Hyalangium ruber: one gene and its partner. The protein of the gene in region 1 interacts with the protein of each later gene in a pairwise test. Links are inferred from orthologs where the notes say so. Each region holds a gene or a part of one and is shown in the gene's direction. Other genes may lie near its edges. The genes, in order: yhbY and rho.

Evidence for each region.
Region 2: the proteins of yhbY (region 1) and rho interact in binary tests that used the Escherichia coli proteins (3 or more experiments, as listed by UniProt). The link is inferred for Hyalangium ruber from one-to-one orthologs.

What each region holds. Positions count from the first base shown.
Region 1 is NZ_JAXIVS010000003.1:437,233-445,375, forward strand. What follows is about bases 2,423-5,113. They hold yhbY (ribosome assembly RNA-binding protein YhbY), read left to right. Parts: upstream 2,423-3,468; coding sequence 3,469-3,759; downstream 3,760-5,113. Other genes in these bases: SYV04_RS10735 (J domain-containing protein), read left to right, coding at 2,423-3,413; SYV04_RS10745 (hypothetical protein), read right to left, coding at 3,763-5,073. In the rest of the region: SYV04_RS10730 (hypothetical protein), read left to right, coding at 1-713; more of SYV04_RS10735, read left to right, coding at 789-2,422; purF (amidophosphoribosyltransferase), read left to right, coding at 5,250-6,716; SYV04_RS10755 (hypothetical protein), read right to left, coding at 6,780-7,016; SYV04_RS10760 (RluA family pseudouridine synthase), read right to left, coding at 7,092-8,096.
Region 2 is NZ_JAXIVS010000006.1:344,066-352,381, forward strand. Bases 3,824-6,687 are described here. They hold rho (transcription termination factor Rho), read left to right. Parts: upstream 3,824-4,377; coding sequence 4,378-5,997; downstream 5,998-6,687. Other genes in these bases: SYV04_RS19555 (hypothetical protein), read left to right, coding at 6,011-6,322; SYV04_RS19560 (AI-2E family transporter), read right to left, coding at 6,329-6,687. In the rest of the region: SYV04_RS19530 (Rne/Rng family ribonuclease), read right to left, coding at 1-461; SYV04_RS19535 (DUF3052 family protein), read right to left, coding at 993-1,439; SYV04_RS19540 (acylphosphatase), read right to left, coding at 1,436-1,720; NAD-dependent DNA ligase LigA, read right to left, coding at 1,741-3,756; more of SYV04_RS19560, read right to left, coding at 6,688-7,516; SYV04_RS19565 (hypothetical protein), read right to left, coding at 7,567-8,037; SYV04_RS19570 (hypothetical protein), read right to left, coding at 8,052-8,316. UniProt on the Escherichia coli protein: Facilitates transcription termination by a mechanism that involves Rho binding to the nascent RNA, activation of Rho's RNA-dependent ATPase activity, and release of the mRNA from the DNA template.

The sequences.
Region 1 (8,143 bases):
TGGCCTGTGGCTTTGCCTGCAAGTCGGACGGCATGCGCGCCCGGTGCGCCAAGACTCCGCAGGGCATCTGCCAGGTGCTCGACGGGCAGGTGGTGTGCTTCGACCCGCCCGCCTATGTCGTCCGGGCCTATGGCGGCGCGCTGCCCCAGCCCGAGTGTACGGTCTCCGAGGGGCAGGTGGCGTGCGGCTACTCCTGCGCCTCGTACTTCGGCAAGGTGAACTGCGCGCGCACGCCCGCGGGCGTGTGCCGGGGCCGCGGGCAGACCGTGGAGTGCGTGGACCCTCCCGCCTCGGTGTTCGCCATCTACGGCCGGGAGACGCCCAAGGTCGAGTGCAAGACCCAGGGGATGGACTTCGCCTGCGGCTATAAATGTGCCGCCAGCTCCGAGGGCGTGAAGTGCGCCGCCACCCCTTTCGGCATCTGCAAGGCGGAGGGCGGGCGCGTCACCTGCTTCGACCCCTCTCCGGGGGCCGTCTGCGCCTTCGGGCGCAACCTGCCCGCCCCCCAGTGCCGCTCCAATGACGGCACCGCGGCCTGTGGCTACGCGTGCGCGACGGCCTACTCCCGATCCGCCTGCGCCTCGACGCCCAAGGGGGTGTGCAAGGTATTCGACAGTGAAGTCCATTGCTTCGACCCTCCCACCACCCTCCAGGGTGAGGACTCCTGCATGGCCCTCATCGGCCTGGCGGCGATGGAAGGGGCCCAGCCCTGAAGCAACGGGCCTGCATGGCTGTTTGGTTGAATGCGCCGATGGCGCTAGGGTGACACCCAAGGAGCGAGACCGCGCATGGCGGAGGGAGAAGTCCGGCAGTACTTCGTCCGCAACGACAAGGGCGTTGTGTGGGGCCCGCTGACCCTGGCGACCATCGAGCTGTTGATCGACAACGGCGTCATCCAGGGTCGGCTGCAGGTGTCCGAGGATGGGCTTCAGTTCGCCTTCCCGGGGCGGTTTCCGCATCTGCGTGACGCGTTCCCCCGCGAGATGTGGGGGGACGTCGTGGCCCCGGGTGCAACCGTCCCCGTGGCCAGGGCGGAGCTTCCCCCGGAGATGGGGCGGCCGACCGCCGCCGCCGCGCCTCCAGTCACGGCAACCCCAGGGGCAGCGCCCATGGCGGGCCCGGGAGCCGTGGCTCAGGCCAACGCGCCCCGACCCGCGCCCGGCACCGTTCCTCAAGCCGGCGCCCCCAGGCCCGTCGTCCCCGGCGCTGTTCCCCAGGCCGGCGCCCCAGCAGGAGCCCCCGGAGCCCGCCCCGCCGGGGTGCCCCCGGGCGCCATGCCGAGCAACCCCTCCGGTAGCTTCCGTCCCGTCGCGCCTCCGGGCGCGGCGCAGCGTCCGCCCGGGCCCGCCGGTGTAGCTCCGGGCGCACCCGCCGCCCCCGGAGCCCCAACCGCCGGTACCGCGCCCAGGCCTGCCCCAGGCGTGGCGCCTTCGGGCGCTCACGCCGCAGTGGGGCCTGGAGCCGCCTCGCCGGCACGCCCCTCGGGACCAGTGCCCACGGTGGGGCCCGCTGCCGCCACTTCCCCCGCCGCGACGCCCCCTCCTGTCGCTACTCCGGAGTCCCTGGCGCCGCCGCCCGCGCAGGGCTCGCTCGAACAGAGCTCGCCCATCCAGCTCTACGGCCGCATCTCCGCGGGCACGCACACGGGCCTGCTCACCCTGAGGCTCGCCGACCGCGCCATCCAGATCCACTTCCGCAAGGGCAGCCCCGAGTTCGTCGACTCCTCGCACCCCGAGGACGCGCTCGGCACGGTGCTCACCCAGGCGAAGCTGCTCTCCGCCGAGCAGCTCCAGCAGGCCGAGGGCGCCCGCGCGCGCTTCGGAGGCGATCTGCTCGCCGCCCTCTTCGGCATGGGGCTGCTCCAGCCCGCCAGCGCCTTCAATCACCTCTCCCAGCGCGCCCTCTCCCTCCTCCACAAGGGCCTGCGCGCCGAGTCCGGCACCTTCACCTACGAGGCGAAGGACCTGCCCGCCGCCAAGGCGATGCCGCTGGGCAACCGCTGGGCCGTGCTGAGCGACCAGGTCCGCCGCATCGCCTCTCCGGACCTCAAGCGGCGCCTGCAGCCCGTGCTCAACCTGCCCATCATGAAGGCAGGTGGCATGGTGGCCGCGAGCGACCTGCGCCTCACCCCGCATGAGGTGCGCGTGCTCACCGTCATCGACGGCGTGCGCTCCATCGCGCAGCTCCTCACGGACTTCCCCCAGGACACCGACCACATCCTGCGCCTGGCGTTCCTGCTGAAGGAGCTGGAAGGAGTCTCCTTCGCGGCCGTCGCCCAGCGCGCGGCACCACCCCCGCCTGCCGCCGCTGCCCCGAATCCGCCTCCGGCCGCCGCTGCTGCTCCCAGGCCCGCCGCTCCCAACCCGGCGCCTGCTGCCGCCCCGGCCGCCGCTGCCCCCAGGCCCGCCGCGCCCAACCCGGCACCCGCTGCCGCCCCGGCCGCTGCTCCCAGGCCCGCCGCTCCTGCGCCCGCAGCGGCCCCAGCCGCCGCCCGGCCCGCGGCTCCCAACCCAGCGCCCGCCGCAGCCGCCGCTCCCACCGCACCCACCCGGCCCGCGGCGGCTCCGAACCCCGCCCCCGCCGCTAGCCCCGCGAAGCCCGCCGCGCCCGTGCTCAAGCCGGCGGCTCCCGGAGCAGCGCCCGCTCCGGCCGCGCCCACGGCCCCGAAGCCCGCCGCACCGCAGCCGAGCGCTCCGGCAGCCTCCGCGGCTCCCGCCAGCGCAGCAGGGCCGGACGACCTCCCCACCCTGCGGCAGACGGCGGCCACCCTGAAGGGCCAGAACCACTTCGATCGGCTGGGCCTCCCGCAGCAGACGGACGCGGGCGCGGTGAAGGGCGCCTACTTCAAGCTGGCCCGGCTGTACCACCCGGACACACTGCCACCCAACGCGCCGCCGGAGCTGGAGAAGCTCAAGGCGGAGATCTTCGGCTACATCGGCGATGCCTACCGCACGCTCACGGACGACAAGAGCCGGGCCGATTACATCGAAACGCTCAAGGGGGGCGCGGAGGGTCAGGAAGAGGTGGACGTGGTGGCCATCCTCCAGGCGGAGGAGCGCTTCAAGAAGGGCACCATCTTCATGAAGGCGCGCAAGTACGCCGAGGCGGTGGCCATCTTCGACGAGGCCATCCAGCTCAACGGGGCGGAGGCCGAGTTCCACGCCTGGCGCGCCTACGCCCGCTTCTGCGCGGCGCCGGACAAGAAGGCCATCCAGCCCGAGGTGTTCCGAGAGCTCCAGCAGGCCATCAAGAAGAACGAGCGCTGCGCTCCGGCGCACTACTTCATGGGCCTCATGGCCAAGACGCTGGGGGACGCCACCGGGGCCCTCAAGCACTTCAAGCGCACCGTGGAGCTTCAGCCAGATCACATCGATGCGCAGCGAGAAGTGCGCATGGCGGCCCAGAAGAAGTAGGGTGCGCCCCCGCATGAGGCGCTGGAGTGCGCCTCACGCCACTGAAGGAGACGACGTGCCGCTCACCGGCAAGCAGCGCCGCGCCCTGCGCGCGAAGGGGCACCACCTGGAGCCCGTGGTTCTCGTAGGTCAGTCCGGCGTCACCGAGGGCGTGCTGAGCGCCCTGACGCAGGCGCTGAACGACCACGAGCTCATCAAGGTGAAGATCAACGAGGGCCCGGAGACGCGGCACGAGGCCGCCGAGCGCATGGCACAGGGCACCGGCTCGGAGCTGGTGCAGCTGCTGGGGCGCACGGCGCTGCTCTTCAAGAAGCGCAAGGAGGACTCGGAGTTCGACGACCTGTGAGCCCTACGGCTCGCGGGTGAAGCCCGCGGCCTCGGAAGCGCTCTGGGCCGCGGCGCCCAGGCGCTCGAGGAGCGTGGGGCCGAAGTACTGACGCTTGGACTCGCCGGCCTTCTGAGCCACCTGCTCGGGCGTGTCCACATAGCCGATGTAGTCTCCGGAGAGCCCCAGCACGCGCGTGGCGCCGGTGCGCTGGAGCAGCACCTGGCCCGCTCCCATGGTGGGCTCACCGGGGAGCGTGAGCAGCTCCAGGGGCCCCAGCGCGAGTGCATTCACCGCGGCCACCCGGGCGGAGGAGTGGCACAGGAAGTTGTCCCCAGCGGCCCGGGTGAGGGCGGGCACCAGCCGGGAGGAGTCCGGCCGAGGCAGCGCCACCTCCGCGCGCGCCAGCGCCAGCCGCGTCGGCCCCGGAACGGCCGAGGGCACGGCCTTGTCCACCAACCCCGAGAGCGCCTGGGCGAAGGCCGCCGCGCGCTCCACGCCCTGTCCCTCATTGAAGGCCACGGAGGCGTTGCCCACGGCCCCCTGGAGCACGAGCACCACCCCGCCCCCGGCCTCGCGAAGTTCGCTGAGGCGACCCGGATAGTCCGGGTCCACGGAGGCATGCTGGCGGGGTACCAGGGTGGGGTGCGCGGCGAGCAGGAGCAGCTCGGCGACAGGCCCCGACGCCCCCCGGAAGACGACCCGGGTGAGCACGCCATCCGGAGGCTCGCCACCCGAGCGCGAGTAGACGAAGCCCGGCTCACGCGCCTCGCCCACCTCCAATGTCGCGTCCGTGAGCGTGGCGGCGGCCTGCCTGAGCGCCTCCAGGGCCGCGGAGCTGACCGCGCTCAGGGAGTCGTCCCGGTAGCGCCCGGTGCCCGCGATCTGGGCCACCAGCCGCGAGTCATAGCCACCCAAGGACGAGTGCGTGTGCGTGGCGAACACCAGCACGTCGTTGATGCCCAGCTCCGCGCCTCGCAGGCGGAGGGGCTCCACCAGGTTCGCCGTCACCGACAGCAGCTCCAGGGAGACGAGGCCCACGCGCACCTCGCCCACCTGCACCACGACGGCGCGGGCGTGGGGAGCCGGCGCGGCCTGGGAGGCCTCGGGACGCGGAGGCGGGTAGCCGGCGACGACGACGGGAAAAGGCGGCTGCAGCGGCACCCGAGCAGCCCCGACCTTCAAGGCCCCCTCGGCGCGGGTGTTGAGCATGAGCGCTGGAGGGCGGGTCTCCCACCGCCCGCACCAGTTCCACGAGGCGATGGCATACGCCGCGCCCGCAGTGAGCAGCGCGAAGGGCAGCAGGGAGCGCAGGAGGCGGCGTCTCGAGGCCATGCGGGGCGGAAGCCTAACCGTTCAGGTTTTCCGGGGGCTGGCTATCGCACAGCCACCACGCGGGCCCTCCCCTGCCCGCCCGCCCACACGCTCCGACCTGGGGTGGGTGGAATACCCAGCAGAAGGGAGAGGGTTCCTGTTCCGCTGTGCGCTCGAAAAGGGGATAAGGCGCCACCATGTGCGGCATCTTCGGAATCATCGGACATCCCGAGGCCTCGAACCTCACGTACCTGGGTCTGCACGCGCTGCAGCACCGCGGGCAGGAGTCGGCCGGCATCGTCGCGTCTGACGGGCGCCAGCTGCGCTCGCATCGGCAGATGGGGCTGGTGGCGGACATCTTCGGCGCGCCGACGCTGGAGAAGCTGCCAGGCAACGCCTCGATCGGCCACGTGCGCTACTCCACGGCGGGCGTCAGCCAGCTCAAGAACGCCCAGCCGCTGTCGGTGGAGTACGCGGGCGGGCAGATGGCCGTGGCGCACAACGGCAACCTGGTGAACGCCAAGGAGCTGCGGACGTCGCTGGAGGCCGACGGAGCCATCTTCCAGTCGGACTCGGACACCGAGGTCGTCATCCACCTCATCGCCCGCTCGCGGCAGCCCACCTTCGAGAAGAAGGTCATCGAGGCGCTGAGCAAGGTGAAGGGGGCCTACAGCCTGCTGTTCCTCACGCAGGGGCAGCTGGTGGCGGTGAGAGACCCGTACGGCTTCCGGCCGCTGGTGCTGGGGCGGCTGCGCAACAGCTACGTGCTGGCCAGCGAGACGACGGCGTTGGACCTCATCGAGGCGGAGTACATCCGCGAGCTCGAGGCCGGCGAGATGGTCGTCATCGACGCGCAGGGCATGCGCACCAGCCAGCCCTTCGTGCCGACGCGGCTGGGGCGCTGCATCTTCGAGCACGTGTACTTCGCCAAGCCGGACTCGGTGCTGTTCGGCACGAGCGTGTACGAGACGCGCAAGGAGCTGGGGCGACAGCTGGCGCGCGAGCAGCCCGCGCCGGGAGCGGACCTGGTCATCGCCGTGCCGGACTCGGGAGTGCCGGCGGCGATCGGCTTCTCGCAGGTGAGCGGGATCCCGTATGACGTGGGGCTCATCCGCAGCCACTACGTGGGGCGCACGTTCATCGAGCCGCAGCAGTCGATCCGTCACTTCGGCGTGAAGCTGAAGCTGTCGGCGGTGCGGCAGGTGCTCAAGGGCAAGCGCGTGGTGGTGGTGGACGACTCGATCGTGCGCGGCACCACGAGCCGGAAGATCGTCAAGATGCTGAAGGCGGCCGGGGCGGTGGAGGTCCACCTGCGCATCTCGTCTCCGCCGACGAGCTGGCCCTGCTACTACGGCATCGACACGCCGAGCCGGCAGGAGCTGATCGCCTCCAACCACTCGACGGAGGAGATCGCCCGCTACGTGACGGCGGACACCCTGGGCTACCTCTCGCTGGAGGGGCTGGGCGCGGCGGTGGGCGACAAGGAGCGCAACACCTTCTGCACGGCGTGCTTCTCCGGAAAGTACCTGGCCGGAGAGCTGAGCGAGGCGGCGGCTGCGGCCAACGCCAAGGCAGCAACCGCGGCGAGCGCCGAGCCGAATAACGCCGAGGCGGCGGTGGCCACGGGCCCGACGATGCCCGCGGGCAAGCAGCTCACGGCCTGAGCGCACGTGCATGGAAGCCGCCCTCCCCTCTCCCGTGCGGAGAGGGGGCGGGGTGAGCGCTGCTCAGTGCTTGTTGTCGAAGGCGATGCCCTTCTTCACCTCATCGATGGCGTCCTTGGTGCTCTGGATGGCCTTCACGCGGTGCCCCCCCTTATCGGAGGCAGCCTTCTCCAGGGAGTCGAGCGCGGACTGCAGGTGGACCAGGGCATCCTTCATGCGAGGCTGACGGTCGGCATAGGCCTGGGTGGCGAAGCCTCCGAGGCAGAAGGCGGCGGCGGCGATGAGGAGGGTGCGGCGCATGGGTGACTCCCGAGAGTGGAAAAAGGGTTCGCCTGCATGAACCCAGGCCCCGCGAAAAGGTTGCGGGCCTTTTTTCTACCCCTGAGTTTTCTCGCCGTTCCTGCCCTCCATGAAGTCGACCAGGTCCCCCGGCAGCGGTGAGTCGAACGTCACCCGCTCCCCGGTCCCCGGATGGGGAAAGGAGAGATGGGCGGCGTGGAGCGCGTGGCGGGGCAGGCGCAGGCGCACCCAGGCCTCGGGCTCCAGGCAGTGCTTGCTGAAACGGTCGAAGTAGCCCGGATCGGGGCCGTACATCTTGTCCCCCACGAGGGGAAAGCCCGCCGCGTGCAGGTGAATGCGGATCTGGTGCTGGCGACCCGTCTCCGGATAGCAGCGCAGCAGGGCGAAGGGCTCCCCGTCGCGGGTGAAGCGCTGGAGCACCTGGAAGCGGGTGCGACTCTCCTTGCCCTGCACGGCGTCGATGCGCACGGCGATGCGGATGAGCGCGGTGCCCTCGGCGATGGGCGCGTCCACGAAGAAGGTGTCCTCGGGCGGGTGGCCCTCGCAGATGGCGAGATACTCCTTATGGACGTCGCGAGAGACGAAGAGACGCCCCAGCACGCGGCACGACTCGGTGGTGCGCCCACAGACGACGAGCCCGCTCGTCTCGCGGTCCAGGCGGTGGGCGGGCTCGGCGAAGTGCTCGCCAAAGCGCTCCCGCAGCAAGGTCGTCAACGTGCCCGTCTGGTAGCGGGCGCTGGGGTGGATGGGCAGGCCCGCGGGCTTGTCGAGCACGAGGAGCCAGTCGTCCTGGAAGGCGATCGGCAGCTCGGTCGGCGTGTCCGGCTCGTCGCTGGCGCGGCGGCGGATGCTGAAGATGAGCCCCGGGTAGACCAGCGTGGAGGGCGTGAGGCGGTGCTCACAGATGAGGCCCCGCTGGATGATGCCCCGGATGCGCGCGAGGGACAGGCGGCGGATCTTCTCGTTGAGGTAGCGGTCCAAGCGCCAGCCGGCGTAGTTGGGCTCCACGACGTACTCGATGTCGACGTAGCCCTCGGCCGCCTCGCCCGAGGTAGGGATTTCCGCGCTCTTCTCGCTCATGCCGCCGGCCCCCTCCTAACACGGGCCGGAGCGCCACGCAGGAGGGC
Region 2 (8,316 bases), on another replicon or contig:
GCGGGGGCCGCCACGGCGGCGGGCTCCTGGGAGGGCGCGGCGGCGGGCTCACCTTGGGGAGGAGCCAGCTCACCGGGGGCCAGCTCCTGCACTTCCAGCTCGACTTCGGCGGCGGCGACCGGACCGTCACCCGCCGCGGCCTCGGCGGCCTCGGCCTCCGTTTCGGAGGGGACGTCCGGGAAGTCCTCGTGCTCGCCCTCGGTCAGCTCGAACTGGGCGCGCGCGAAGTCCGGGTCGTAGACGACGTCGCTGACATAAAGGAAAGCGGCCTTTTCGAGCCCGATGTCCACGAAGGCCGCCTGCATGCCCGGGAGCACCCGGACGACGCGGCCCTTGTAGATGTTACCGACGACGCCTTTGTCCTTCTTACGCTCGAGATAGAACTCCGCGATGTGCCCACCCTCGACGAGGGCGACTCGGGTCTCTCGACCCGCGGAGTTGATGACAAGGATGCTGCCCATGGGCGAATCCTGGACGCGCGCGCGGACGGGCGTGCCCCACCGGACGGGAGGCGACGAGGCCTCGCGCTTCCACGCGCGCTGCGAGGGGAGAGGGGACCCAGGACCCTCCCGCATGGGCGGACCAGACTCTGGCTCGCGTCTCGCGGGTGGGGGTTGAGGGCACCGCCTGCTCCTCCGAGTTCATGACGCCTCGCGACCACCGGCACCGTGCCGGGCGAGGCCTTTAACCGACAGCGTTCAAGGTTCCCCCACTCGCGCGGGCCGCCCGCTCCTTCATTCCACACCCGGTCGGAGCCCATCCGCGGGCGCCTTGGGGGGGTGAAAGGAGACTCGGTGCAACCGGCACGCCCAGGGGAGCCTGGGAACGCAACCCGTCTCAAAAAGTCACCTGGACATGACGACCCACCAACGCGGGGCGTCATACAACTGCCCAGAAACACATGGAGTTTTTCACGCCTTTAACGGGCATGTAAAGGCGAGAAGTAGCGAATGTTGTCCCAACGTCAGAGATTGCCCCCCGCTTTCCTGGTTTCAGGCCTGGGCGGTAGGGGCTTGCTTGCGCGACTCGGGCTTGTCCAGGCGGCCGCGCGGCCGGCGCACCAGCCGCAGCCCGGTCCACGTCGGGTCGATGAGGCAGATCTTGTTGTCCACCATGCCGATGTCGAGCGCGGCCTGGCGGATGAAGTCCTCGGACAGCGAGCTCTTGATGCCCTCGCCGCTGGGCCAGCACACCCAGATGCCGCCGGTGAGCGCCATGGCGCGCGAGAGGGCAGGCAGGCGCTGGACGAGCTCGTGCGCATCCGAGGTGAAGAAGAGGATGACGTCCAACCCGGACTGGGCGGTGATGAGGAACTCCACGCCCTCGGGCAGCGGGTTGAGGCGCTGGACGAAGCCGCGCGGGGGGTTGATGACGGAGACCTTGTGACCGGCCCGGATGCCGAGCATCGCGGGCAGGGAGGCCATCGTGTACGGCGTCATGACGTGCGCTCCACGGTGAAGGTGCGGAACTCTCCGGTGGGCTCGCTGTCCGCGCGCTCGACGTCCGTCACGCGCGCGGAAACGGGGCCCCGGTGGCACCAGCGGATGAAGTCCTCGAGCGCGGCGGGCTCGCCCTCGGCCACGGCCTCCACGGAGCCGTCGTCGCGGTTGCGCACCCAGCCGGTGAGGCCCAGTCGGGCGGCCTCGACGCGGGTGCTCTCCCGGAAGAAGACGCCCTGCACCTTGCCCCGTATCCGCAGGCTCACGCGCTGGATGCCCATTGTGCCCGCCTCCTCGACTCTCAGCTCCGGGCCTCGCCCTTGAGCAGTGACAGGAAGGCCTGCTCGTCGAGGATCCTTACCCCGAGTTCCTGAGCCTTCTTCAGCTTGCTACCTGCGTCCTCGCCCGCCACCACGAAATCGGTCTTGCGCGAGACACTTCCCGCCACCTTGCCGCCCCGCCGTTCGATTTCCTCCTTGGCCTGCTCGCGGCTCATGCCGGACATGCCGCCGGTGAGCACCACCGTCTTGCCCGCGAAGGGGCCGCCCGTGGCCACCTGGGGAGGGGCGGGGGTGACGCCGGCGGAGAGCAGCGCGTCGATGGCGGCGCGGTTCTGCGGCTCCTGGAAGAAGGCGTAGATGACCTGGGCCATGGTGGGGCCCACGTCCTTGACGCGGGTGACGGAGTCCTGGTCGGCCGTGTAGAGCTGCCGCACGTCCGGGAAGGCCTCGGCCAGGGCCTTGGCCGTCGCTTCGCCCACGTGCCGGATGCCCAGCGCGTAGAGGAAGCGGCGCTGCGTGGTCTGCTTGGAGCGCTCGATGGCGGCCAGCAGGTTCTCGGCGCTCTTCTCGCCCATGCGCTCCAGGCTCATGAGCTTCGTCTTGTCGAGCGCGTACAGGTCCGCGAACGTCTTCACCAGCCCGCTGGAGACCAGCGCCGAGGCCAGCTTGTCGCCCACCCCGTCGACGTCCATGGCGGTGCGCGAGGCGAAGTGGCGGATCTTCTCCACGAGCTGCGCGGGACACGAGGCGCTGGTGCAGCGGATGATGGCGCCCTCCTCGTCCTTGGCCGTCTGGGCGCCGCACACCGGGCAGTTCTTGGGGAATTCGTAGGGCTTGGAGTCCGCCGGGCGCTTGGAGAGCACCACCGAGACGATTTCCGGGATGACGTCGCCCGCGCGGCGGACGAAGACGGTGTCGCCCTGGCGCACGTCCTTGCGGCGCAGCTCGTCCTCGTTGTGCAGGGTGGCGCGCGACACGGTGACGCCGCCGACCTTCACCGGCTTGAGGTGGGCCACGGGAGTCAGGGCGCCCGTGCGGCCCACCTGCACCTCGATGGCATCCACCCGGGTGGACTCCTCCTCGGGCGGGAACTTGTAGGCCACCGCCCAGCGGGGGCTCTTGGAGACCTGACCGAGCCGCAGGCGCAGGTCCTCGTCGTCCACCTTCACCACCATGCCGTCGACTTCGAAGGGCAGGGCGTGGCGGCCCTTCTGCGAGGCCTCGTACTGCTTGCGTACGCCGTCCAGGCCCTTGGCATGCTCGTGGCGGTTGACGGGCAGCCCGAGCTTCTTGAGGTACTCGAGCTTCTCGGTGTGCGTCTTGAAGGCGGGCAGGCCCTCGGTGGCCACGTACTCGTAGAGGTAGATGGAGAGCGGGCGGCTCGCGGTCATCTTCGGATCGAGCTGGCGCAGGCTGCCGGCCGCCGCGTTGCGCGGGTTGGCGAAGAGCGGCTCGCCCTCCTCCTCGCGCTTCTCATTGAGCTTCTTGAAGTCCTCCTTGCGGATGAAGACCTCGCCGCGCACCTCGAGCACGGGAGGCACCTTCACGCCGTCCTGGGGCAAGAGCTCCAGCGGCAGGCTGCGCACGGTGCGCAGGTTGCCCGTCACGTCCTCGCCCGTGGTGCCATCGCCACGCGTGGCGCCCTGGAGGAACTTGCCCTGCTCGTAGCGCAGGGTGATGGCCAGGCCGTCGAGCTTGGGCTCGCAGACGTAGGTGACCTCGGAGACGCCAGCCAGCTTGCGGATGCGCTCGTCGAAGTCGGAGAACTCCTCGTCATTGAAGACGTTGGCCAGCGAGAGCATGGGCGCCCGGTGGACGACCTTCTCGAACTTCTCGGCGGCCTCGCCGCCCACGCGCTGGGTGGGCGAGTCGGGAGTGGCCAGCTGGGGGTGCTTCGCCTCGAGCTCCTGCAGCTCGCGCATCAGCCGGTCGTACTGCGCGTCGCTCACCTCCGGCGAGTCGAGGACGTAGTAGCGATAGTTGTGGTGAGCCAGCTCCTGACGGAGCTCGCGGGCGCGTTTCTCGGCGGTCTTCAAATCCACGGATGGAGCCTCGCCGGGGGAGGGGAAGGGGATGTCCCCGGTCCGATCGGACGCGAGGATGGCGACCTTCCCCGACTCTCCGCAAGCCGGGCGTAGCGAGGTGAAACGCGAGGCGAGCGCCCGGGGGCGCTGAGAGGCAGGACGCTGGAGGTTGGAGAGAAGAGTCGCTGCCATCTGCACACCCGGCTCCGTGGTGGCGACTTCTCTATCACGGAGACGCCCTACCCATGAAGTAGTCCTCCAACTTCGACCCATCGGCGGAAGGGGAGCGGATTCGGGAAATGGGCCCGTTGTCGGGAAGGAACGGGTGGCCGGCGCGGTTCCTACCTCTTGAGAAGGGCCTGCCGGGCGACAGTTTCAGTGGGCAGGCAAGGCAGCGATGCCTTGACAGCCCTGGGGGTCGTCAATAACCTGCCCGGCGGTTCAAGGCGTCAGGGTTCCCCTGGTGCCCTTTCTTCCCAACCACCCCTTCGGCTCTGCCACGGTCCCGTGAGGGGACTTGGGCGGGTCGGCCAGTGTGTCGCCTGGGCGGTGCTCTCCGGCACCCCGCGAAATCTCCCGACAACAGACGCGCGCTCGGTCCACGGGCGCCCCAGCAACGCAATCACCCCCATCATGCGCAAAGCCCGTTCAACCAAAGAGAAGGCCCCGGACATCGAGGTCGAGGCCGAAGAGCGCCCCAAGCGCCGCCGCACCACCACCGCCAAGGCCGCCCCCGAGCGGGAGGAGCCCGAGAAGCCCGCTCGTCGCCGCACCCGCCGCGCGGACGAGGGCGAGGCCGAGGCCGCTGACGCCGGTGAGCAGGCCGCCGAGCCGCCTCGCCCCGTGCTCACGCCCATGCCGCGCCCCGTGCGCGACGAGGAGTTCCAGGAGGCCCGCGCCGTCGCCGCCGCCGAGCCCCCCGCCGCTCCCGCCGCTCCCGAGCCCGCCGAGACGCCCTCCATCACCGAGGTGACGCGCGATGGCGCCCCGATGCAGGTCATCAAGCTCAATGACCTGAAGCGGATGAAGATCACCGAGCTGTCGAAGATGGCCCACGACTTCAACATCGAGGGCTACCAGGGTCTGAAGAAGCAGGACCTCATCTTCGCGCTGCTGTCGGGCATCGCCGACAAGCGCTTCGAGGTCCACGCGGAAGGGGTGCTGGAACTGCTCAGCGACGGCTTCGGCTTCCTGCGCAGCTCCGACAGCGACTACCAGCCCAGCCCGGACGACATCTACGTGTCCCCCTCGCAGGTGCGCCGCTTCAACCTGCGCCCCGGCGATACGGTGACGGGCCCCATCCGCCAGCCCCGCGAGGGCGAGCGCTTCTTCGCGCTGCAGAAGGTGGACCGGGTCAACTTCGTGGATCCGCTGTCCGAGGCGGCGCGCGAGCGCATCCTCTTCGACAACCTCACGCCGCTCTACCCCACGCGCAAGCTGAAGCTGGAGCACGAGGGGTCGGAGATGACGACCCGCATCATCGACATGTTCTGCCCCATCGGCATGGGCCAGCGCTGCCTCATCGTGGCGCCTCCCAAGGCCGGTAAGACGGTGCTGCTGCAGAACATCGCCCACGCCATTGCCAAGAACCACCCGGATGTCTACCTCATGGTGCTGCTGGTGGATGAGCGCCCGGAAGAGGTGACGGACATGGAGCGCAGCGTGCGCGGCGAGGTGGTGTCCTCCACCTTCGACGAGCCGGCCACGCGCCACGTTCAGGTGGCGGAGATGGTCATCGACAAGGCCAAGCGCCTGGTCGAGCAGAAGTACGACGTCTGCATCCTCCTGGACTCCATCACCCGTCTGGCGCGCGCCTACAACACGGTGGTGCCGGCCTCCGGCAAGATTCTCTCCGGTGGTGTGGACGCCAACGCGCTGCACAAGCCCAAGCGCTTCTTCGGCGCCGCGCGCAACATCGAGGAGGGTGGCAGCCTCACCATCATCGGCACCGCGCTCATCGACACCGGCAGCCGCATGGACGAAGTGATTTTCGAGGAGTTCAAGGGCACCGGTAACTCGGAAATCGTCCTGGACCGCAAGCTCTTCGAGAAGCGCATCTTCCCGTGCCTCGACATCAACAAGTCGGGCACGCGCAAGGAAGAGCTGCTGCTGGGCCAGTCGGACCTCATCCGCATCACCGCGCTGCGCCAGGTGCTGCACCCCTTCACGCCGATCGACGCGATGGAGTTCGTGCTCAAGCACATGCGCCCCACCGCTTCCAACCCCGAGTTCCTCGGGTCGATGAACCGCTAGCAAGGAGCCCTGTATGCGCCGCACCCGCTTCGGACGACTGGCCACCCTCGCCTTGGGGGTGGTTTTGGGATTCGGAGTGGGGTGCGAGCCCATCGATCCAGAGCTCGGAGAGATCCCCATCGGGCTCTCCGACGCGATCTGCTACCGCGACAGCGACTGCGCCCCCAACGGGTGCTGCGGCGAGGCCACCAACCCCACGCATGTCTCCGAGGCGCCCAGCTGTGTCAACGTGCGCTGTGACGGGACCTGCACGCCCAACAGCATCGACTGCGGGCGCTGCATCGCCGTGTGCCGCGACTCGCGCTGCGCCGCGGCCTGCCAGTAGAACGTCTCAGGGGTTCGGCGGAGCGATGACCGGCGCCGGCTGGGCCTTGAGGCGCGCGTAGTCGAAGCACGCCACGAAGACGGCGGCGATGGGCACCGCGAACAGCGCGCCCACCAGCCCGAAGAGGCGCTCCCCGGCAATCAGGCTGAAGGCCACGATGACCGGGTGGATGCGCGCCGCCGAGCCCATGATCTTCGGGTTGAGGAAGTAGGCCTCCAGCGCGTGGATGCCGATGATCCACACCAGGATGGCAAACGCCTTCTGGAACCCGTCCGCCAGCGCGATGACGACGATGGGCACCGAGCTGAGGATGCTGCCAAAGATGGGGATGAGGCTCAGCAGCGTGGCGATGGTGGCCAGCAGGAAGGCGAACTTCACCCCGAACACCAGCAGGCCGATGCCCGTGAGCACCCCGTTCACCAGGCAGATGGTCACCTGGCCGCGGACGACACCCGACAGCGAGCGGTCGATGCGATCCACCAGCACGCGCGCGTCAGCGGCGTACTCGGGCGGGATGAGGGTGCCGAAGTAGCTGCGGATGCCCTGCGCGTCGATGGAGAAGAACGCGCCCACCATCAGGATGAAGAACACCATGAAGACGCCGGCGACCACGCCGCCGATGATGGTGCGGGAGATGGTGACGATGTTGCCCAGGTTCTCGCGCACCAGCACCGCCAGCCGGGCCGCGGAGTCCTTGAGCATCTGCGCCAGGTCCACCGCGAAGCTGAAGTGCGGCCCGCTCGCCGAAGGGTCGGCGCCCTCCACCGCCCGGTTGGACAGCGCGATGGGGATGCCGTAGCCGCTCAGCCACGCCTCGGCGCGCTGGGCGACCGACTGGAGGTACTCCGGGGTGAGCGAGTTGGCGAAGGCCAGCGCGTCACGGCTGATGCGCGCCAGCTCGCGGTAGAGCTGCGGCACCAGCGCGATGAAGAACAGGTACACGCCCACGAAGAACAGGGCGTAGATGAGCAGGATGGCCACCCACCGGGGGATTTGCCTGCCGCCTACGCGGAGGCGGGTGATGCGGGCCACCAATGGCTGCACGAGGTAGGCGATGAGGGCCGCGCCCGCGAAGGGCATCACCACCGAGCGGAAGGTGATGAGCACCGCCGCGATGGCCAACCACAGGCACGCGAGGATGATGAGTCGCTTGCGGCGCTCCTCGGGAGGCGTGATATCGGCGGGCTGCAACATGGCGCGGCTTATGGCAGAGCCGCCCCCCCGTCACAAGTCCTCTACCCCCCTTAGACGATGAGGCCGGAGGGCGGGGGCTGCACCAACCGCAGCTTCGCCTCCACCTTGTCGAGCACCTGGCTCATCAGCGGCCGCTTCACCCGGCCCTCGGTGGCCTCGCCCAATCCCAACATTTGCTCCACCAACCAGCGGTTGAGAAAGAGCAGCGTCAGCCGGTCCGTCGGCGCCAGCCCTCGCTCGAGGTAGCGCTTGTTGCGCATGTAGTCGTCATACGCGTCGAACTCGCGCGCCAGCTCCCAGCGCGAGAGCCGCAGCGCCTCGGTGTAGACGGCCGGGCCCGGCCGGGGCGTGGGCTCCAGGAAGAGCGGCGCGAAGGTGCCGCCCACGTCCAGGTCGATCTCCTGGATGGGCGGCGGCCACTGGGTCAGGTCCTTCGCCAGCAGCTTCGCCACCTCCTCCAGGAGGTGGTCCATCATGGGGATGGGCTTGGTCTCGAAGAGGTAGTCCCAGCGCGAAGGCATCGTGCCAACCTAGCTCAGCGTCCGCCGTCCGTGGAGGTGCCGCCGTCGGGAGTGGAGGTGCCCCCGTCCGGAGTGCCTCCATCCGTCGGCTCGCCCTGGCAGCAGGCGGTGTTGGAGAAGTAGAGGCCCGCCTGCGTACACGAGGCGCGGATGACGCGCTTGTACTCGCTGCAGCCGCTGATGATGCCCTGGGCCCCCTGGCCATCACAGGTGGGCGCGCCCGAGGTCGTCGGATCACACGAGGCGCTGCCCTCCTGCACGCACAGCGCGCGGGAGCGG